One region of the Pullulanibacillus sp. KACC 23026 genome, then DNA from elsewhere that is predicted to be linked to it. Evidence: riboswitches for the same ligand, from Rfam matches in the RefSeq annotation. Region 1 holds a riboswitch; each other region holds the start of a gene.

The links. Region 1 has a riboswitch for ZMP and ZTP ahead of PU629_RS18665 (phosphoglycerate dehydrogenase). Riboswitches for the same ligand answer to the same signal wherever they lie in the genome.
Region 2: another riboswitch for ZMP and ZTP. It lies ahead of PU629_RS03940 (bifunctional 5,10-methylenetetrahydrofolate dehydrogenase/5,10-methenyltetrahydrofolate cyclohydrolase); the one in region 1 lies ahead of PU629_RS18665 (phosphoglycerate dehydrogenase).
Region 3: another riboswitch for ZMP and ZTP. It lies ahead of serC (3-phosphoserine/phosphohydroxythreonine transaminase); the one in region 1 lies ahead of PU629_RS18665 (phosphoglycerate dehydrogenase).

The regions. Positions count from the first base shown of each region.
Region 1 covers NZ_CP119107.1:4,027,837-4,035,137, forward strand. Annotated here, with positions in the region: gene PU629_RS18655 (MDR family MFS transporter) at 1-546, opposite strand, end outside; gene PU629_RS18660 (phosphotransferase family protein) at 1,057-2,037, shown strand; gene PU629_RS18665 (phosphoglycerate dehydrogenase) at 2,219-3,421, opposite strand; ZMP/ZTP riboswitch at 3,508-3,585, opposite strand; gene PU629_RS18670 (sulfite exporter TauE/SafE family protein) at 3,799-4,575, opposite strand; partial or broken gene PU629_RS18675 (sulfurtransferase TusA family protein) at 4,638-4,821, opposite strand; gene PU629_RS18680 (MBL fold metallo-hydrolase) at 4,909-6,036, opposite strand; gene PU629_RS18685 (DsrE/DsrF/DrsH-like family protein) at 6,060-6,452, opposite strand; gene PU629_RS18690 (sulfurtransferase TusA family protein) at 6,491-7,060, opposite strand; gene PU629_RS18695 (rhodanese-like domain-containing protein) at 7,080-7,301, opposite strand, start outside.
Region 2 covers NZ_CP119107.1:893,947-901,247, forward strand. Annotated here, with positions in the region: gene PU629_RS03905 (hypothetical protein) at 1-205, shown strand, start outside; gene PU629_RS03910 (hypothetical protein) at 218-454, shown strand; gene PU629_RS03915 (hypothetical protein) at 492-728, shown strand; gene PU629_RS03920 (hypothetical protein) at 829-1,065, shown strand; gene PU629_RS03925 (bifunctional helix-turn-helix transcriptional regulator/GNAT family N-acetyltransferase) at 1,310-2,230, shown strand; gene PU629_RS03930 (GNAT family N-acetyltransferase) at 2,609-3,031, opposite strand; gene PU629_RS03935 (DUF3231 family protein) at 3,394-4,392, shown strand; gene PU629_RS03940 (bifunctional 5,10-methylenetetrahydrofolate dehydrogenase/5,10-methenyltetrahydrofolate cyclohydrolase) at 4,714-5,568, opposite strand; ZMP/ZTP riboswitch at 5,621-5,705, opposite strand; gene PU629_RS03945 (FMN-binding negative transcriptional regulator) at 6,011-6,628, shown strand; gene PU629_RS03950 (HAD-IA family hydrolase) at 7,024-7,301, shown strand, end outside.
Region 3 covers NZ_CP119107.1:192,804-200,104, reverse strand. Annotated here, with positions in the region: gene PU629_RS00935 (GNAT family N-acetyltransferase) at 437-1,699, shown strand; gene PU629_RS00930 (TetR/AcrR family transcriptional regulator) at 1,723-2,343, shown strand; gene PU629_RS00925 (GNAT family N-acetyltransferase) at 2,514-3,395, shown strand; gene PU629_RS00920 (sporulation histidine kinase inhibitor Sda) at 3,666-3,800, shown strand; gene PU629_RS00915 (hypothetical protein) at 3,792-3,959, opposite strand; gene serC (3-phosphoserine/phosphohydroxythreonine transaminase) at 4,148-5,230, opposite strand; ZMP/ZTP riboswitch at 5,291-5,372, opposite strand; gene PU629_RS00905 (HD domain-containing phosphohydrolase) at 5,498-6,400, opposite strand; gene PU629_RS00900 (hypothetical protein) at 6,500-6,922, opposite strand.

The DNA of each region.
Region 1 (7,301 bases):
CACAGCAATGGTGGTCAAAACAGAGATAATAGCCATTGCTAAGAGTAACTGAAACAGGTACTTTTCAAATAGAAAGGCTCCTACAGCCCCCCCAACCGCGACAGAAAGATTGGAGGACCAATACATAATCGCGTACATGGATTTGCGTTCCTCTGGTTTACTTATGTCAATAAACATCGCATCTGTAGCGGGTCCTTCAATCCCCCAACACACACTCCCCATTAAAAACATAAAGAAAGTAAGGATCGGCGATGTGAACCAAGGTGAATTAGCAAGAGTTCCAATGATCAAGACAAACGACATCATGACTTCAGCAATCACCATCAGTTTCTTTCTACCCATAACATCCGATAAATAGCCGCCATAAAAGCCAACCAGTACACCGACTAAAATATTTAAAATAAGCAGGATTCCTGTTAACTTTGCCCCAAAATGATCCGCAAAATAAATGGTCATAAAGGGAAAGATCATACTCCCTACAATACCGCTAAAAAAGCCTATAATAATTCTTAATTTAACATTTGGATGAAACTCTCGAAAACGCATGCCATACTCCCCTCACCAACACACTTTGTATTCCCTGCTTAACCCATGCCCTTTTGAGAGCCTTGGTATAACCTCCAATATTTGGTTATTTTGGTCTTCTTAATTATTTCGAAATTATAAAAAGTAATAAAAAGCAAGATGATACCAAATTATACCATAATCCAGAATAGATTTATTATAATTTTTATAACTTTTCCCTTTTTTGAAGTATTAATTATCTGCAAGCAAATTTGACCGTTGGCACCTTAAGAAAAAAGGCGCAATCTTTCATACGATCTTCAACTCCAGCATCACTACTTGAGTAATAAATTTCTTCTACCTCTTAGTGGATGATTCATTCTTCTTCACCTCTGCATAATATCAAATTAAACAACCGAAAATTCTATATTTTTAGCATATCACCAAGTTCCTTTTAATGGTTAAAAAATTTTATAGCGTTTCTTATGAGGCTATCTTAATTTATAATCGACTTAGATTAGAAGTCTATATTTCTAGTAAAGGAGCCATACTATGAAAGACAATTGGGAACGTCTGAATTCTCCTCCTTCCTTGAACTCTGCACAAATAAACGACATTATCGAAGAAGCTTTTCCAAATAAACGGGTGATCTATTCTGAGCGAATTGGCGTTGGACTAAGTAATTCCAACTATAAAATATATTTTAATAACACCCCACAACCTTTTGTTTTCCGACTATATAGAGGAACTAAGGAGGTGGCATCTAAGGAATTAGAGATTGCCCATTTAATTAGCAGACATATCCCTATCGCCAACTTCATCGTCTCCGATACTAGCTGCAGTAAAGTGGACCATCCTTGGTCTATTTTAGAATGGAAAGATGGTCAACTTCTGTGGAATGTGATCAGACAAGGAACACGTGAGGACATCGCTTCATCTGCTGAATCAACTGGTAAAGTGCTTGCTGACATACACCGATTTACATTTAATAATTCGGGGTTTTTCGGAAAAAGTCTCAAAATCAAGGAGCCTTTCAGAATGGATGGTGACCGATTTTTATCGGTTATAGATGAGTGTTTACATAACAATTGCGGATTATATCTTGGGGAAACATACACACGAAAAGTTTGGTCCTTTTGCCAAACGTACAGTTCCTTATTAACTGAAAACCAAGAATCCCCTGTCCTCGTTCATTCAGATTACAATGGTTTAAACCTATTAGTTCAACAGAAAGGAAATGGCTATTCAGTCTCTGCTGTTTTAGACTGGGAAGATGCCTTTTCTTGGAACCGATACGCAGATATTGGCAATATGTTACGATATGAAGAAGCAGCGTCTATTTTTGAAACCCATTTTATCCGAGGCTACCAAGAAAATGGAGTAACCCTCAATGATAATTGGAAACTCTTATCTAAGCTAGAAGATTTAGTGGCACTATGCGATATGTTAAACCATTCCACTCCTAATACGCCTAATCGTGTAAACGACTTAAAGAATTTGATCCTAAATACGATTCAATGTCAATTCAAATAAACGATCCGAAAACACAAGAAAAACGCATCAGTGAACCAATCACTGTGCGTTTTCTTGTGTAAAGTTTATTGTGATTTTAACTACGAATTGGTATATGATCGGTGTTTCTCTATTCAAGAACTGAACTTGCAAGGACTAGATCCCCATCTCTTTAGTTTCAGTAACATTCAAGCAACCGGGTTTAAATAATACGGGTTCTTATGATTCCTTGAATTTGGTTAATTTCCCCTTCCAATTCTTGAACAGTTGCTCCATTTAATTCATTATCAATGTCAATAAGCGTATAAGCGATCGTTCCACGGTTTTTATTGACCATATCTGTAATATTAAATTGATAAGCCGCTAAGATAGCCGTGATATGGCTGACCATATTCGGAATGTTATCATGAAAAACCGTTATTCGGCGCTTTCCCGTATAAGGAAGTGTAACGTTTGGAAAATTGACGGAGTTTTTAATGTTACCTGTCTCTAAGAATTCCTTCAATTGGCGGCTCGCCATTACCGCACAGTTTTCCTCAGATTCGATGGTCGAAGCCCCCAAATGAGGCGTTGCAAAAGCATGCTTCATGTTGAGTACATGTTCATTCGGGAAATCTGTCACATACTTGTTGACTTTTCCACTTTCTAGAACCACGGCCAGATCCGTTTCGTTAACAAGCTCACCGCGAGAAAAGTTTAAAATCGTGACACCAGGCTTCATCTTGTTAAAGGCCTCTTCATTGAACATATCTCTTGTCTGATCATTTAATGGCACATGAACGGTTATATAATCCGCCTCTTCAAAGAGTTGGTCAATGCTCATCGCCCGCCCGACATCCCGAGATAAATTCCAAGCAAGATCTACAGAGATGAACGGATCAAAGCCAACGACATCCATCCCTAAGTTCAGGGCATTGTTAGCGACAAGCGCCCCGATAGCCCCTAAACCAATAACACCAAGAGTTTTACCTTCCAGTTCAGTTCCAACAAACTGTTTCTTTCCTTCTTCAACCTGCTTTGCCAATTCATGACCATCACCTGTTAAGTTCTGAGTCCAAGTTACGGCCTCATAAAGATTTCGAGAGGCATTTATTAATGAGGCCAAAACAAGCTCTTTGACAGCATTGGCATTCGCTCCTGGGGTGTTAAAGACCACAATGCCTTTATCAGTACAGAGTTGGACAGGGATATTATTGACCCCTGCTCCAGCTCTGGCTATAGCTTTTAGATGCGTTCCAAATTCCATGGTATGCATCTCATGACTGCGAACAAGGATTCCATCCGGATTTTGGCTCACATTGGAGACCTCATACTGCTCCTTAAATACTTTTAAGCCCTTTTCGGAGATCTTATTTAACACTTTAATTTGCCCTAACGTTTTCTTTTCTAAAGTTGAAGTAGACATGGCCATTCATTCCTCCTTATTGGTTTTTCACAATCTCAAGCTCAAATTCCCCTTAAAAACACAAAGAGGCAAGGGATAGAATCCCTTACCTCTGCCCAGGCGAACGGCCTCGATACAATGCGCTCCCTCACGGTGATCCGTGTTCGCCAGTAACACATTGCCTTTTAATTTCTTTTAGTCTAACAAACTCGCAAGCAATCTTCAACCCTTATTTTGAAATAATAAGAAAATGATAGACCGTTCACTTTCAACTTCAGTGAATCACTGCAAATAAACCCGTTAACCCTCACATTTCAATTAAATGAAATAGAAATAACTGTCAAAATCTGAAATTAGCCGCCATTTATTAATCTTTCAAATAGACCACCTAACACTACTCACAATATACTGCTCCATACCTTTATTGCGGTCATGACAATTAAAAACGCAAGTATCCCCTTTAACACCTTCGCATTTAGACGTTGCCCAAGCATCGCTCCTAGTGGTGACGCAATAATACTCGCAAGTACCACTATAAGTGCTGGGATAAACAGCACTTGATGCGAGACTAATTTTCCAAAAGTGGACCCAATGGAGGAAATAAAGGTAACAGCAAGCGATGTGGCAATTGTAACTCGCAGCGGAATTTTAAGAACCGTTAGCATTATCGGAACTAAGAGAAAGGCTCCTCCAGCCCCAACTATTCCTGCACTGACGCCTACCAAGAAGGATAGGATGATGGCCCAAAAGCGATTGAAATTATGTGGCTCATCTAGATTCCTCTCTTCTTTTCGTGGAATAAAGATTAAGATAACGGCAAGCAGGGCTAGAATCCCATAAACAAGGTCTTCAACTGCATTAGAAACCCATCTTGACCCTACTCCACCAAGCAAACTTCCAATTAAAATACTTATTCCCATATACATGATAAGACCTTTATTTAAATAACGGCTTTTCCGATAGGCAAAAACTCCTGTGAGGGTTGCAAAAAAGACTTGAACAGCTACGATCCCTGAGACACTATGGGCAGTTAAGGCAGCAAACCCCAAAAGTGGTGGAATATAAAGCAGCATCGGATAATTAATGATGGCACCCCCGACGCCAAGCATTCCTGAAAGAAATGACCCAATAAATCCTAAAACAAACAATATAACCAGATAAGAAAATGATAGCAAGGGTTGCCCTCCTCTCGAAGAATGTGAGAACCCCTAGACTTCTCTAGAGGTTCTCAAAATCTCTATGCTTTTTTAATCCAAAACTTAAGAACGTTTCCTTCTTCTATCTGTTTCAAGCAGATCATGTCCACCAAAACGGGCCCAAGCTACCAGATCACTCTTTGCACCTTTATCAGTTGCATGAACTTCAATTAATTGTCCTGCGGCAAGCTCATCCATTGCTTTTCTGGTTCGGATAATGGGCATAGGGCAAGCTAGCTCTTTTACATCTAACACCTTATCCGCTAATAAGTTCAATAGGATTTACCCCTTTCATGAAGTGGATCTCCCTGTTTAATGCACAGCACAACGGTTGGGTCCAATTTCCATTTCACGTTGTTCCTCTTCAGAAGCTTCTAATCTACCCATATTCATTTGTCGGATTTCCTGATAGCTGTTTGGTTGAGGGGGCAAATTTTCTGTTACCATTCTACGGAAATCCTCTTGATCCTGGACTTGAAGGCCCGCATTTTCTTTATATAAGTCCCCAAGCTTGGCTGTAACTGACCCATTTTCACCCATTTCATGACTAGTTGAAAAGTGTGCTGGGAGTACGATTAAATCCTCAGAAAGATCTTTATAGCGCTTATAGAGGGTTTCCCTAAGGTCGCTCACCCAATCTTCAGCTTTACCGGCTAAATCTGGACGTCCAATCGATTCAACAAAAAGAATATCTCCGGTTAATAGATGGGTGTTCTCTACAATAAAGGACGTACTTCCTATTGTGTGACCTGGAGAGTATAAGGCTTGAACCTTAATCGCCGTCTTACCAACTGTGAGGGTAGTTCCATCAATAAGCGGTTCATATTTAAAGGTAACATCCTCGGCATCCTTTGGCGGGAGATAATACGCTGCGTTTTCTTCTTTAGCTAGCGCACGGCCACCTGAGATATGATCGGCATGCAAGTGAGTATCTAAAGTGTACTTAATGGTTAAACCTCGCTCTTTTGCAAAGGTTTGATAAGTATCTATTGTACGAGCGGTATCAATAACCGCGGCCTCACCGTCAGACTCTATTAAATAGGATAAACACCCTTTTCCAAGACGCACAAATTGATAAAGAGCTCCATTTTCTAGATCCGCTATTTTTACCGGCTGTAAATACTCACTCCAAGCCTTCATGCCGCCTTCAAGGTTATAGACTTGATCAAAACCTGCTTCAACAAGCTGTTCCCCTATAAACTCAGAGGAGCCCCCCTTTGCACACACGACGAGTATTGGCTCCGTTTTCGGTAATCGGCTCTCAACTGAATCAACCCCATCTAGCAGGTTGAAATACGGTTCATTGATAATCTCAATGTTTTTTCCTTCAATCTTCCAATCATCAAACTCATCTGTATTTCGAACGTCAAAGATGAATAAACGTTCTTTGTTCATCACGATTTTTGACAATTCTTCAGCTGTCATATGTTTTACAGTCACGTTATCTCCTCCCCTTTTTATTTTTAGAAGGATAGTGTAATATTGGCATCCTTCGCAAATTCAATAAATGTTGCCGCACCGCCTACTTCAATACCTTCAATAAATTGATCTTGATCAAGCTTCATGACATCCATTGTCATTTGACACCCAATTAATTTGACACCCAGGTCCTTCGCCATCTCTAATAATTCTTCAATAGAGGGGACGTTCGATTGTTTAAATCCTTCAATAAAATGCTCTCTGCCTGCTGGTACTGGGAGATTTTTATGCGCTTCTTTATGAATAAGGTTAAGTCCTTCAAATGTAAAGAAAATCCCTACTTCTGCATCTGATGCTGCGGCAGCTGTTGCGATATTAAATACCTTATAAGCATCAAATAATCCACCGTTTGCTGCAATAATCGCTACTTTTGTCATGTTCAATTCCTCCAAATTTATTCTTTATGTTTTTATTGTTATTTTTCAATTGGACCTTCCCAGCTTGACATGCCAGGGATAACGTTTACTACTTTAGAAAAGCCTTTTTTGGTTAAGGCTTGTGACGCCCTATCACTTCTGTGGCCCGAACGGCACACCACATAAATTTCAGCATCTTTTTCCAATTCGTCAAAGCGTTCTTCAAGTTCGCCTAACGGGATATGTTTGGCTCCAGGGATGTGCCCAAATGCATACTCGGCTGATTCACGAACATCTAAAATCGTTATGTTTTCTTTCCCTTCGATTTTCTTACGTAAGGTGTCTAGATCCATGACATTTGAATGATGGGTCTCCGTTGTTTCTTCCTCAGGAAGTGCTTTCCGAAGATAGTGCTTTAAAACAGTCCCATCCTCTAGTGTTCCAATGTAGTGATGACCTGTACTTCTGGCCCAAGCTTGGATATCCGCCGTTGACCCTTTGTCAGTCGCTTGAACTTCCATGACTTGACCGGGTTTCAATTGATCAATCGCTTTCTTAGTTCGTATAATGGGCATTGGACAGGCCAGTCCTTTTGCATCTAATACCTTATTCGTCTGAATGACTTTCATAATAGTCCTCCTTTTAAAGTTATTGACTATACTTGGCATTCCAGGCTGTCATGCCGCCCACCAAGTTTATAGCTTGAAGTCCCTCTCTTTGTAGGATTTCACAAGCTTTTGCGCTTCGTCCTCCTGAGCGGCACACCATGATATGTTTGGCCGTCTTATCCAACTCCTTCAGCCGATTTTCGAGATCTCCTAAACGAATAGGTTTGGCACCCGGGATCATACCTTGGGCTACTTCATCATC
Region 2 (7,301 bases), 1.7 Mb from region 1:
CTTTGAAAATGCGTCTGCGATTAATGTTGGTAATAACTTATTAGCGGAATGGCAGAATTCAGATAAGAAAACAATGGGGATCGGACAAAATATGGGCGATGATGCCGCTTTTTTGGGGACTAAAAGCATGGTCGATGATCGGGATTATATGGATTCACCTGCTTCATTTGATTCGGAGATGCTGATTCCAGGATTAAAACCATGAGGTGGGATAATGATGTTCTTTAAACCAATGAATGTTAAACTTGATGCTCTTAAAGTCAACAACGTGGACCATTTAAGTGCTGTTTCCTTCGGCAGTACAGTGAAGATAGGGAAAAGCGTGCAGGCAAAAAAAAACCAAGGCTATGGTCAGCAGTTGGCCGATCACGTCTATCGAGCCTATAGCGTCCACTATTGTTTAGATGATGAGCATTCTGATAACCTGACAATTAAGACAGGGAAAATTTTATAATGATGTGCCTCATCATTACATACTGGGAGGAGATGGCATGTACCCTTCAGAACCTGTGACCATTTTCTTAGGTGTATTTAAAGTCAATGCCCTCGACCACTCTGCCGGAATATTCATGGGCCCCAGTATTCAACTTGATGTCATGGTTTCCTATAAACGAAATCAAGGCATCGGAGAACAAAACGGAGACTTCTCACCCATCACACTAACCGAAGCCTTTGTCATGGATAATGATTTTAATGATAACCACTCTGTGAAAAACAGCTTTTTATAGAAACGCAGGGACGGTTCTCCCGTTTCATTCCAATCGGGGGTGTACGTTGTGTCATCCTTTTCAGTCTTACTTTTTAGAAACCTATGGGAGGTGTGCGAACATGGTTTTCTTTTCACCAGTAGCGATTAATATGCTGTCTTTTAAAGTGAACGCGATGGATAATGAGGCCCTGATCAACTCAGGCACCTATTTTTCGGTTGATCGATTTATCTCTTATAAGCGAAATCAGGCGGTAGGAGAGCAAAACGGTGACATCTCACCTATTAACTTACCAATAACCTCTGTTTTAGATTCGGACGTCGCAGACAGCAATTCTGCCAAAAATAGTGTCTTTTAGAGTGCTCAGGTAGCCATTTAACAACTCCTGGACTTCAACTGCATTCAGGATAAGGGAAACGAATTTAATTGTGAGGGATGCCTTTCGCCTAGCGATCGGTATCCCTCTTTTAATGGTTTTATTAAGATATCCCCCGCTTCTTTCCAATGAATCATGGGTAGCCCTTAAACTATTAATTGACTAAATCAACTAAATATTTTATGCTAGATTCAACATTAAACATTCTGACTATTTAGGAGGAAGAATGAAAAAGAGCCCATATGTAGAAAAGATTAGGAAATTCAATCGGTATTATGCCAGTGTATTAGGTAAAATGGATCAAGAAATCTATAATAAACCTTTTCCTTTAACCGAGGCGCGAGTGATCACTGAACTCCATTTTAAAAAGGGCTGTACGGCAACAGCGGTTAGAGAAAATCTTGGAATAGACCGTGGACAGATGAGCCGAATCATTCAAAAATTTGAGGACGAAAAAATTATTGTTAAAAAGCAGGCATCAAAGGACAAACGCCAATATTTACTTTATCTCACTAATTATGGGGAAGAAATTTATAATGATTTAGTCGAGCATGCCAATTATGAAGTTGGAAAGATGATCCAAGAAAAGTCAAATCGTGAATTGACCAAGCTAATCACTTCTATGGAAGCGATTGAATCGATCTTAACTGAAGTGCCTCCTTTTCAATCAAAGGTATCCATTCGAACGTTTGAGCCAGGTGATGCTGGATTTGTCGCTTATCTTCACGGAGCATTTTATGAAAATACCTATCGTTTTGGCAAGATGTTTGACTATTACGTCATGAAGGGGCTAACGGCATTCATGGCGGATTCGGATGGAGGGGAGCTATGGATTGCAGAAGTGGAAGGTAAAAGGGCAGGTTCGATTGCGATTACGAAATCCGACGACAAGACCGCCCAACTAAGATGGTTTATTTTAGATGAAGCGTATCAAGGCATGGGAATAGGTAAGCAATTGATGGATACAGCCATGGCTTTCTGTAAAGGCCAAGGATACACCCATATCTTTTTATGGACGGTCAGTATTTTATATGCAGCCCGTCACCTCTATCAAACCTATCATTTTCAACTAACCGAAGAAAAACCTAATTATGAGTGGACCGGTTCGAAACTAATAGAAGAACGCTGGGACTTAGAATTAAAGTGAAACGCAGAGTGAAACGCGGGGACGGTTCTCCTGTTCCACTTTTAAACGAATGATTAAAATAGCCACCCATGGCGCGTTTGACGGAACCACCCCCAGATGAAAGAAACCTGGATGGCTTTAAAGTTTCAGCTATCCAAAACGCCTTATTTTCAGGGCAGCCAGGGAGCAAAGGTGGTGATTCAATGAATGTTGCTGAGATTAAGCACACACCTACGAACGGTTGTGGGGGGAGGCCCCTGAATGCCATTCAGACTAACGCGCTTAAGGTTGACCCTCATCTGTTAGATAAGGCCGATGACAAGCGCAGAGGATTGACGGTCATTTGCCGCCCGGCACAGGTGGTACAAAGGTCGGTCATGGACTTTTTGGACTAAGACCTTAGAGCCTTTTCATAAAATAGTTTGGAGATTCAGTATAGCCCTGTCTTGCATAAAACCTATGTGCATCCTTTCTTCTTGAATGACAATGAACTTCGATTCTGTCGCAGTTTCTTTTTATAGCCAAATCGGTGCAATGCGCTTCTATGTCACGCCCGATACCTTGACTTCTTATTGTGGAGTCTACAGCGAAATAGCTAATCCTTGCGAAGTCTCCTTTTAAAGCTAGTTGAGGAATATAATGAATTGAAATAAAAGCGATTACTTTCCCTGAAATTTCATAAACCAATAATTCTTCATCTGGATGATTAATAAGTGCTTCTATTTTCTCTCTTATAAAGCTTTCTGTATCATAGTAATCTAATTGTTCTAATAACCCACATACCGATTTCCAATCTCCAACCCTTGCTTTTCGAATTCCCAACCCCTATCACTCCTTAACTGAAATAGAATGCGTCAATGCTCTAAACGGGCCTTTCGTATTAATCAACTCTAGGCTAGCGTTAACAAAAATTCAGCGGCACCGATCAAAATACTCACAAATCTAATTGCTAATTAAGGTCTAAGCAACTAAAAAAATAAGGATGCTAATGGCTATTCGAAAAGCACCTCAATTATACAGCTAATTTAAATTCTCTCCCCAGATCGGCCTGTTCACCTCTAGGTTTTTCTTTTTTATAGACTAAAAATAAAGGAGGTGAGAAAGGCCAATTAAGGATCGTTTTCCTAGCTGAAGAGTCACCATTTTAGCGGGACAATTGCCATACATAGAATGGAGGTCGTTTAATGGGAACTCATCCGGTCCGCTTGACGTCATCTGAGGTGGGGGGATTATGGGCGAATTATGTTGTGGGATCCATGTTTGTTTGTGTTTATAACTATTACTTAGCGAAAGTCGAGGATCCAGAAATAAAAACCATCTTGGAGCGTGCTTTAAATTTATCTAGAGAGCATGTCCAGGTGGTAAAACAGATATTTGAAGAAGAGGGCCATGCAATCCCTTTAGGTTTTACTGAAGAGGATGTTCATCTCGAGGCGGCTAAACTTTTTTCGGATGACTTCTTTTTATATTATACCAATCAAATGGCAAAGGGTTCTTTGATCACTTATGGAGCCTTTTTGCAGAATACGTTTCGGGCTGATTGCCGAGCGTTTTTTACTTCATGCCTCACGTCTGCCATGGAGTTATTTAATGAGACCACCCAACTCCTACTTTCAAAGGGGCTTGAAGTCAGGTCCCCTTATATTCCTTATCTTAGAGATGTGACTATGGTTGAAAAACAACATTTCCTAGCAGGGTGGTGGGGAGAACAACGCCCTCTGACGGCTGCTGAGATTACGCATCTCTATTCCAATACTTTAAGCAATCATTTGGGAGCTGCGGTTATTACCGGCTTCGGTCAAGTCGCTCAGTCTCAGGAGATTCGAGCGTATTATAGAAGAGGTAAAGAGCTTTCCAAGAAGCAAGTGACTATTTTCAGTAAGTTTTTAAACGAAAATGATCTCCCCATTCCTGTATCCTTTGATGCCTATGTCTACGATTCAACAGAGCCTCCTTTTTCTGATAAATTAATGCTATTTCAGATTTCTATGATGACCGCTGCTGGGTTGGTCAACTATGGTTCGGCTCTTTCTGCAAGTCCGAGACGAGACATAGCCGCGGCCTATGTGCGTTTACAAGGTGAGATTGGCCTTTTCGCAGAGGATGGATTACAACTTCAAATTAGCCATGGTTGGCTGGAAAGGCCGCCGCATGCCATCAATCGAGAACAATTAATGAAATGACGGCAATAGGGGAGCGTTGTACTGTGCTGAAAAAGACCAACAAGGTAAAAGGTTTGAAAAGTCTACTCATGCGAAAAATCCAAGAATAGTTTATGACTTAACGTCCGGTATCCTAATGCATAAAGCTATTTTAGATAGGGGGGCTCGTAAGTCACTTTTTGGGGCCCTCAAGAAAATCACTTCCATCAAATGATTCTTGGGCGGCTTACCTTGGCATCCATTGATAACCTGCTACGCGAATTACTTCGAGCTTAGCTTGCCTGAAAGCCTATATCCGTCTTTCTTTAAAGCAAGTGGCATTGCCCCAACCAAAGAAGCTGATTATAGAGTGACTTCAAGCTGGCTGGTTCGTTCGGCGGATTCAACGGTGTGTTTCAACAGGGTGGCGATGGTTACGGGACCAACGCCGCCTGGTACTGGGGTAATGGCGCTTGCCGCTTTGTAACACGATTCATAGTCGACGTCCCCGATATTCCCTTTGTTATAGCCGGCGTCCAAAACCGCGGCGCCTTCTTTAAGCCATTCGCCTTTTATAAATTCAGGTTTTCCAACGGCTGCGACAACAATGTCGGCCAGCTTTAAGATTTCTGGGAGATTGACCGTTTTTGAGTGACAGGTCGTGACGGTCGCATTTTCGTTTAAAAGCAAGGCTGATACAGGTTTTCCTAAAATGGGACTCCTGCCCACGACAACGGCGTGTTTTCCTTCAAGAGGGATCTTATAAAAATTGATAATGCTCATTATGGCAGCAGGGGTGCAGGATGGAAATTCGCCAAAGCCTAATGCGGTTTGACCGTACCCCGCACTCGTTACCCCGTCGACATCCTTTTTGATCGCAATGGCTTCAAAGGCTTGCCGTTCATCAATGTGGGATGGAACGGGATGCTGAAGGAGAATCCCGTGAACGGAGTCGTCTTTATTTAACTCTTCAATGGCGTTAATTAACTCTTGTGTGCTCGTTTCCTCTGGAAGCTCGATTCGAATGGATTTCATTCCAATTCGTCGGCATGCATTCCCCTTCATTTTGACATACGTTTCTGAAGCGGGGTTATTTCCGACTAAGATCGTGGCGAGGCAAGGCACGATGCCTTTTTCTGAAAGAGCTTCAATGCGTTCCTTTAAATGGTCTTTGATGGCTTGAGCCACAACGGTTCCGTCTAAAATAAGTGGATTCATAGACAACCCTCCAAAAAGTGTAATAAAAAAGAGATAAGGATGCCTATATCCTTATCTCTGCCCAGACGACCCGACCTTATAAAAGCATAGCTCCCCTGTGGTTCATTCCACACATGTCGTCAGTTACTATGCCTTTCGTTTCTACCCCTAAGATAGTGGTTTCTTAAGAAAATGTCAATTCAAACTTAGAATAAACAACCGAATAATGGAAGTGAAATCTGATGGGAATCGGGAATGATTGCCCGGATAACGATACTGGCTGGCTCCGTTTCCGGGTGTTGTTCTTTTTGGGTACGGCTTATTTTAATGGCGTTTTAAATAAAAAGAGACTTACTCCGAGGGTTCATGACTGTAACCCTGCATCAAAAAGTTCTGATCAATAAAATTCTTTCATCCCTCCCATCATTTTTTAGGTTATCATAGTGGAAACAGGGGGGATTCCATGTATATTCCTAAGTCATTTAGAATAGAGGATGAAGATAGGATTCATGATTTTATTGAAACCTATAGCTTTGCGACACTTTTTTCCCAGCATAACGGTGAACCTTGGGCGACACATCTTCCGTTGGTCTTAAATAAGGAGGAGAGTGCGCTCTATTGTCACTTTTCTCTTGGTAATGAACAATGGAAGGATGTTGAAGGGCAACCGATTCTTGCTGTGTTTCAAGGACCCCACAGTTATATCTCGTCTTCTTGGTACGAAACAACAAAGGCCGTTCCCACTTGGAATTATGTAGCGGTCCATGTCTATGGTAAAGCGGAAATGATCAATGATGGAGAGAGTATCTCACGGGCTTTAAGTGAGTTGGTCCAGAAATATGAACAGCCGGATAGTTCTTACAAGTTAGAAAAAGTTGATCCTCATTATATCGAGCAATTAAGTAAAGGTATTGCCCCATTTAAAATTAAAATTGAAAGAATGGAAGCCAAAGCCAAATTAAGCCAAAATCATTCTGTTGAACGTCAGGAATTAGTCATTAAGCAGCTTGAGAAATCATCGGACCAAGATGCTCAACAGATTGCCACCTTGATGAAAGCCAATCTCGAAAAAAAGAAATAAGCCTGATTCTTACGTCAGCAGTCTTTAAAAAGGACGCCTATTTTTGGGTTAACCGTTCGATGGGTAGTCGATTGGAAGTCATTTACAGCATTGGATGGAGATCCTCGCGCAACTGGGGCCGTATCGGCGATGGACGTGCGATCAGCGCCCCTACATACGAATGAAGCCCCGCCAAGCCGGAAAATGGGCGATGGGGGTGGGCTGTCTTACTTTGATTTGTTCATAATAGGGGTGCCCATGTTGACAAGGATAAATCAGCCAACTAAGTTCCGTTCCATTCAGTTATGAGGTGGGAGCACCGGTCACTTTCTCATGCCCATGATTGGAGAATTTATCTGATAACGTTTTAAGGTTGAGTCGAGCAAATCAAAAAACAGCGGAAGGAGTAACATAATATGTACAAGCACATTATTTGGGATTTTGATGGTACGCTTTTCGATGCTTATCCTGTTATGGGAAAAGCGTTTCAAGTAACGCTGAGAGGGCGAGGGATTGAGGAACCATTGGATGCGATCATGAAGCAAATGAGAGTATCGATGGGGCATGCGCTTAAGCACTATGAAACAAAATACCACATAGATTCTGCTTTTATCGAGGACTATGAGAAGCAGAGAAAAGACAGGGAGTTGGCTTACATAAAACCTTATGAAGGAATCGAGGAGCTATGCCGATT
Region 3 (7,301 bases), 970 kb from region 1:
TGGACTAAAAATTCAGCTGTTTTATCGGGACTATTTGCCTAAAAAGGAGGAAGAAAGGCGTCGGAATTCACAGAATTGTGTCGGAATAACTCGCCTAACTAATTATTTTCGAACTTTATCATTAAAATTGGGAACGGCCTTTAAAATGGGCATCCGGACTAGGTCACAAGGCAAGATAGAGACGTAGAACAACATTAAATGAATGACAGTTATTGATAAGGCCTTGCATCAGGAACAGAGGAGGTGGTTGACAACGCCAAATCGGGTATTGTTTTTTAAATCATTTAATTAACGTTAGTTGACCATTACAAAATTCAAAAAGTTCTATTTTTTTATTTTTGCTTCTATTGACAACTCTCATACAATTGGAGACAATAAAATAAACTGATTAGTCTTTTTTAATTATCCAATTAATAACCTCAAAGGAGAAGTGTCTGTGAGCCGTCTTATTAAAAAAATTCCACTAGAGGATATACCGCGTTTAGTCGAATTATTAAATGGAGCTTATCCAGGGATAGCTTCTTATGATGAGAAAAGTATTTCTGTAACAGTTGACCAATTCCAATCCATGCAGGAAAGCGACCCTTCTCTCAACTTCTATGGCTACTATAACGATCAAGAATTAATTGGAGCGATGAGATTGCATCATTTTGTCATGAACTTGTATGGTAAAAGGCACCCTGTTGGAGGTGTCGGGTTTGTTGGCGTTGACCTGCTTCACAAAAAAGAAAAAGTTGCTAAAGAGCTTCTAACCTCTTTTATCAACCATTTTAATCAGAAGCAGTGCCCCCTCACCCTGTTATACCCATTTCGCCCTGACTTCTATAAAAAGATGGGATTTGGTTATGGTACGAAAATGTCTCGCTATCGAATAAAGCCCACCGCTTTTCATGATTATAAAAATAAGAGTCGCCTCTCCTTTTTAAAACAAGTTGACCAGCCATTGGTCAAAGCTTGTTATACAAGATTTTTTAGTGAGCATCATGGTATGATTGAAAAAAGTGAAAGTGAGTATAAACAATTATTATCCCGCCCTGGTCACTATGTGATTGGCTATGAAGAAAATGGAGAATTGCTCGGTTATTTCTCCTTTTCATTTAAAAAAGCTCATGAAACTAATACTATGATCAATGATTTACAAGTTGAGGAACTCATTTATAACCATCCGGATGCCCTTAAGGCCTTTTCAACCTTCTTTCATTCCCAAGCAGACCAAGTCAATCGAGTAGTGATCCATACACAAGATGAGGATTTTCACTTTTTCTTAAATGACCCTAGGAATGATACGGATGAAGTTATTCCACATGTTTATCATGAAGCACATACCTCTGGGGTTGGTCTTATGTATCGGGTTACAAACATCCCTTTATTATTGAACCAGCTGTCCTATCGCCGCTTTGGACATGTGACCTGCCGATTAAAACTGACGATCCAAGACCGTTTCTACCCAGAGAACGAGACCAATACCTATGTTCAAGTTATTGATGGATTCATCAAGAAGGCTGCTTTGGGAGAAGGGCCATTTGATGTCGCCCTTTCACTTAATGTCTCGGACTTCTCTTCCCTTATTATGGGAAGTGTCCCATTCCATCATTTGTTTCGTTATGGTCTTATTAATGTATCCGATTCTTCTTATTTGCCTATCCTTAACGAGATGTTTTTTGTCCAGGATAAGCCAATATGTCGAACTGGCTTTTAAGATTTAAAGCAAGGAGGAAAACAATGTCCCCGAAAGTGTCGGATGAATATAAAGAACAGAAAAAGAAGGCATTATTGGATAGCGCTATGACTTGTTTTGCTGAAAAAGGTTATCATGCCGCTACAGTAGATGACATTGTCACTCATAGCGGGATGAGTAAAGGGGCTGTCTATAATTATTTCAAAAGCAAAGAAGAGATCTATTTAACCTTGCTTGAAAAAGCAACTGAGGCCGATTTAGTGACCCTTAAGAAGAGCATGGCTGAAGCAAAGAGTGCTTCCGAAAAAATGAAGCAACTCTTTCAGCTTAAGAAAGGCATGCCCTATAAAAGCGAACCGACAAGAAAATGGGCAGCCGTACAACTTGAATTCTGGATAAATGCTTCCCGCTACCCTGAATTAAAGGAAAAAATGCTTGAACGCTTACAGATGTACCGTACCCTTCTAATTGATATTATTAGAGAAGGACAAGATAACGGGGAATTTCGCAGGAACATTAATGCAGAGCATTTTTCTGAAATGTTTTTCGCCTTTGAAGATGGCGTTTTTATTAACCTTCTTATCGAAGAAGATGACTATCCTTTTAAAGAAGTCTTAGAACTCTATGAACAATTAGCGTTATCCAAACTTCTAACTAAAGAATAAGAACTCAGGCTGTATTTCAGCCTCGCGCTCAAAAAAACTGACAGGTCAGTTTTAATAGGGGTTTCCAAGCTTTTCACTTCTAGCAAGCGAATTTTCATGTAACTATGTTTACTTCAATGTTCTTTAAAGGTGTCGCTCGTTTTCCAAATATTTCAAAAGGGAGATCATCCATGATTACCATAAAACCACTGAAGGAACTCACATTCACTGAGGCACTGGACACTTGGAACAAAGGCTTCGAAGGTTATCTCTATAATCAAAAAATGGCCCTTGATTATTTCATTCAACGGTTTGGCACCGAAGAGCTTTCACCAGAGTTGTCCCTTGTAGCTTTTCAGGATCATCAGCCTATTGGAATTCTATTAAATGGTCAGCGCACAATAAATGGACTAAAGGTCGCTTGGAATGGGGGAACAGGAGTTGCCTTAGAGCATCGCCATCAGGGGGTGGGCAAAGCCCTAATGGACGCAGCTATTGCTCTTTATAAAGAACACAATATTGAGATTGCCACCTTAGAAGCCGCTTCATCTAATATAAAGGCGATTAATCTATACAAACAATACGGCTATTCAGTCATGGATACTCTCGTTTTCCTTGAAAACAAGGAAGCCTTGTCTAAAGATATACTAGGGCAGCCCACCCGTTCTTACAACGCTCAGAATAGATTGGCTATTGAGGCTAGTAGAATATCCATCATTAATGATGACGTTCCTTGGCAAACTCAATGGCAATCCTTGCGAAAAGATGGAGAGCTGCTTATCATTTCTGATTCTAGTGGAGAGGCCGGCTACTTCCTGTATAAAAAACAATATAACTCTGAAGGCCAACTAAGTGCGATTGCCCTATTCTCTGCTGGGATAGCTCCTAGTCGTTCTGATGCCTACGAAATTGCCCTATTCGGTTTAAAAGAGCTGTTCCAGCCATTGGACTTGGCTATCCGTCGCTTCACCTTCAATTTCCGTTCTAATAATACGGAAATAGTGAGTATACTTAATGAACTGGGATTCAAGTCCTTTACTGAGCAAATTTATATGAAAAAAATCTTAAAATAAGGCCATTCTCTTAAACTTTTGGCTTTGAGCTCTATCCCTTTAGAGAACTATCTAAAATAGATGGGTTCAAGTAACAAAGAGAGGCTATTCCTTCATCCCTCCTCCATCCCTTTCAACGAGTTAAAAGGGTATGGATTTGGTTAGCAGGAATAGCCTTTTCGATTTTACAAGTCAATCTCTAGCAATTTTATTTAAAATGGTATTGATTTCCTATTTTTATTTCGGTAAACTATGGAATAAATCATCCTTTTGACCTAGGAGTGAAGCGCGATGGAACATCTTTCAAACGAATTCCTTATCGAAGTCTATTACAAGTCAATCCTATATGAACTTAACCCGGATTTTATCCAACTGCTCAAAAAGGAAATCATTAAGCGTGACATCCCACTCGAACCCTCAGCCTGACGAATCCACATTTTTCTCCCTATCTTCTTCCATTTTCCGACTTAGCCAACTTATAAACTGCCTCTCTTCGCCTGTTAGATCTCTATTAAGCTTCTGACAGAATTCATCAACTAGTAATCGCTCAAACCCATTGAAATCGTCTTTGATCCCCCGACTCATTCTCAAGTGCCTCCAGTTTAGACCTAAAGCATTTGATGTTAGCATTCTCTCGCAGGGCGGTCTATTCATTTTCACTGTTAATATACCATTCAAGAAAACAATAATCAAAATAATAGAAACACTTACATATTTAAAAAAGGGCTGCCTACTTAAGTCAATCCTATAGGCACCCTTCCCTACTAGTCATGTTAACGATGTCGGACCTCAAACTCTTTCATGAACTCAACTAGCGCTCTTACCCCTTCAATAGGCATGGCATTATAAAGGCTAGCGCGCATTCCGCCGACAGACCGATGACCTTTCAAAGTTTCAAGTCCTGCTGCCTTAGCCTCTTTAACAAAGAGTGCATCCAGCTCTCGACCTGGAATGATAAAAGGAATGTTCATAATAGAACGGCTATCAGGTCGGACCGGTGAAGAAAAGAGCTCAGACTCCTCAAGGAATGTATAAAGAAGATCCGCCTTTTCACGGTTTTGGCGTTCTATTTCCGGGAGACCACCTAATTTTTGAAGCCATTCAAAGACAAGCTTTGCCATGTAAATCGAGAATGTTGGCGGTGTATTATAAAGGGAATTCGTTGTACTGAAAGTTTTATAATCAAGCATCGTTGGGCAGGTCTCTTGAGCTCGGCCGATAAGATCTTCTCGAACGATGACCACAGTCAAACCAGCTGGACCAATATTCTTCTGTGCCCCTGCATAAATCAGCCCAAACTTGGACACATCAACGACCTCAGATAAAATGTTTGATGACATATCGGCTACGAGTGGAATCCCACCTGTATCCGGTATTTCTGAATAGGCAGTTCCTTCAATTGTATTGTTCGTTGTAATATGAACATAATCCGCATCTGAATGAATCAAACTCATGTCAACCTGTGGGATAAAGGTAAATCCCTCTTCTTCAGAAGAAGCAATAACGCGGGCCTCTCCATACTTTTTCGCTTCACTTATCGCCTTTTTTGACCAGGATCCTGTATTCACAAAATCTGCTTTTTTGTTATTTACTAGAAGATTGAGAGGGACCATGGCAAATTGTTGTGAGGCTCCCCCCTGCATAAACAGGACTTTGTAGGAATCCGGTATCTTCATGAGCTCTCTTAGAAGATGTTCTGCCTGAGAGATAATGTCGGTGAAAAGACCCGATCGATGACTCATTTCAAGTACTGACATGCCAGAATCTGCATAGTTCAAAAATTCCTTTTGGGCTTTTTCTAACACAGGCAAAGGAAGCATTGATGGACCAGCTGAAAAATTGTAAACACGTTTCATTTTATAACATCCTTTTCCAATAATTTAATCAGAAAAAGGCATGGGTAACACTTCCCTGCCTTCCTGTGCCCAGACGAACGGCAATTCTCATTATGTGCTCCCCTGTGGTTCCCCACTTTAATCGTCAGTCACACATAACCCTCTGAATTTTTATATTATCAATCTTTTTAGAATCCTTCAACCATTTAAATTCCTAAAGCAAATGCGCTGCGACACCTTGAAAGCTGCCTAAAATAGATTCAGCCGATCTTTAAGGGGCACCTGCTTTTAGATTTTTCCTTCTTCCTTTAATACCAATTCAAAAGCGTCAACTACAGCCGCGTCATAATGAATGCCAGACAATCGTTTCAACTCATTCATGGCATATTGGGCTGAGAAGGCCTTTCGATAGGCACGGTCCTCGGTCATGGCATCAAACGTATCACAGACTGCAATGATGCGAGCCTCAAGACAAATGGCATCACCTTTAAGGCCATCTGGATATCCCGTTCCATTAAGGCGTTCATGATGCTGATCAATAATAGGTACTAGATTATCATAAGTCCCTTTTAACATTTGTGCGCCTTCCCTTGGATGTTTCTTAATCAAATCAAACTCCTCAAGGGTTAGAGAAGAAGGCTTATTCAGTATCTCTTCAGGGACATTCATTTTGCCAATATCATGGAGATAAGAAGCCAAAATGAGATTATCAACCTGTTTTGGGTTGAGTCGCATTTTTCGTGCTACCTTAACCGCATAATTGGCAACACGATCACTGTGCAATTCTGTATATGGATCTTTTTTCTCAACTTGTTTAACAAGCTCCATAAAAGATGAAATATCCTCACTCATATGGATAAATGTAGGTTCTGTAATCACCCATAGAAGGGTCACTTCAGTTAAGGCCTTAAAATAGACGGGAGCTTTTATGCCTTTTGAGGAAAAATAATCCTGTGCATTGAGTTCAATTTTTTCATCATCTAATTCACAGAGCACCTTTCCTGAGACAATAAAATAAAATTCGAACACATGGTCACTTTCAGATGGATAAACATAAAAAAGCTTGTCTTTTTCAATTGTTTGTGTAAGAACCTCGACATTTCCACCTCGTGACAATAATCGAATCTCATTGAAATCATATTTTACTTGATCTAAAAAAGAACCCTTTCTACCATACGTAAAGCCTTCCATTGATGTCACACCCCTACACTAGAAAAATAGAGTTCATAAAGAATTATGAACTCTATTATTAATTATTACAATATTGAATTAAGTTTAAGGTTCAACTTATTAATTTCTTCCAACTACTCGAATAGGATCAACCAAAACCTGTCCATATCCCGTAATATTGACCGTTTCATTGAATGACTCCACCGTGATTCCTTGGCTTTGTGCTGCCGCTTCTGTCTTAGAGGCGATTTTACTTGTTTGATCGAGAAGTTTAGTTACAAGCTGGTCGAGATGATTATGGTAGATTTGAGTCCTTTGAGCATATTTAGCGGATTGCGAATCTGTATTGGCAACAGATTTATTATATTGATCAAGAAGCTTATTGGCTTGCCGCTCAGCTTGAACAATATCCTGTTGAATTTTCGTATTAGCTTGGTCAATTTGGTGATATATATCTCCATGTGTTGGTCCTTTTGCAGAAACACCAATGGCTAATGAGAGAAACAAAGCTAGAGCTATAAAACCTGATACCAGTTTTTTCATAAAATCCCCTCCTCGTTTCTTTTAAACTATAGATTAATCAACCCGTAAATCACCAGAAAACGCTATCATCTCAAAATAAACCTATCACCTAAAATCTATTATAATAAAACGGTAAACAATTCACAATCTTTTTTAAAAAATGGAACGCAGGAATGGAACACAGGGACGGTTCTTCTGTTCCATTTCGCATTTACGAAGATCGTCTACTAGCCGATCATTAGCATGATAGAGATTCACTTTGATACTTAGACAGCGCCCTCTATATCTCCTCCTCATACCCTCTCCTCTGAAACTAAATAACTCTTGGTCAAATCGCTCCTATAATAGCGTAACAGGCCTCTTTACAAACGTAACATTGTTATGTTACATTATTACCTAA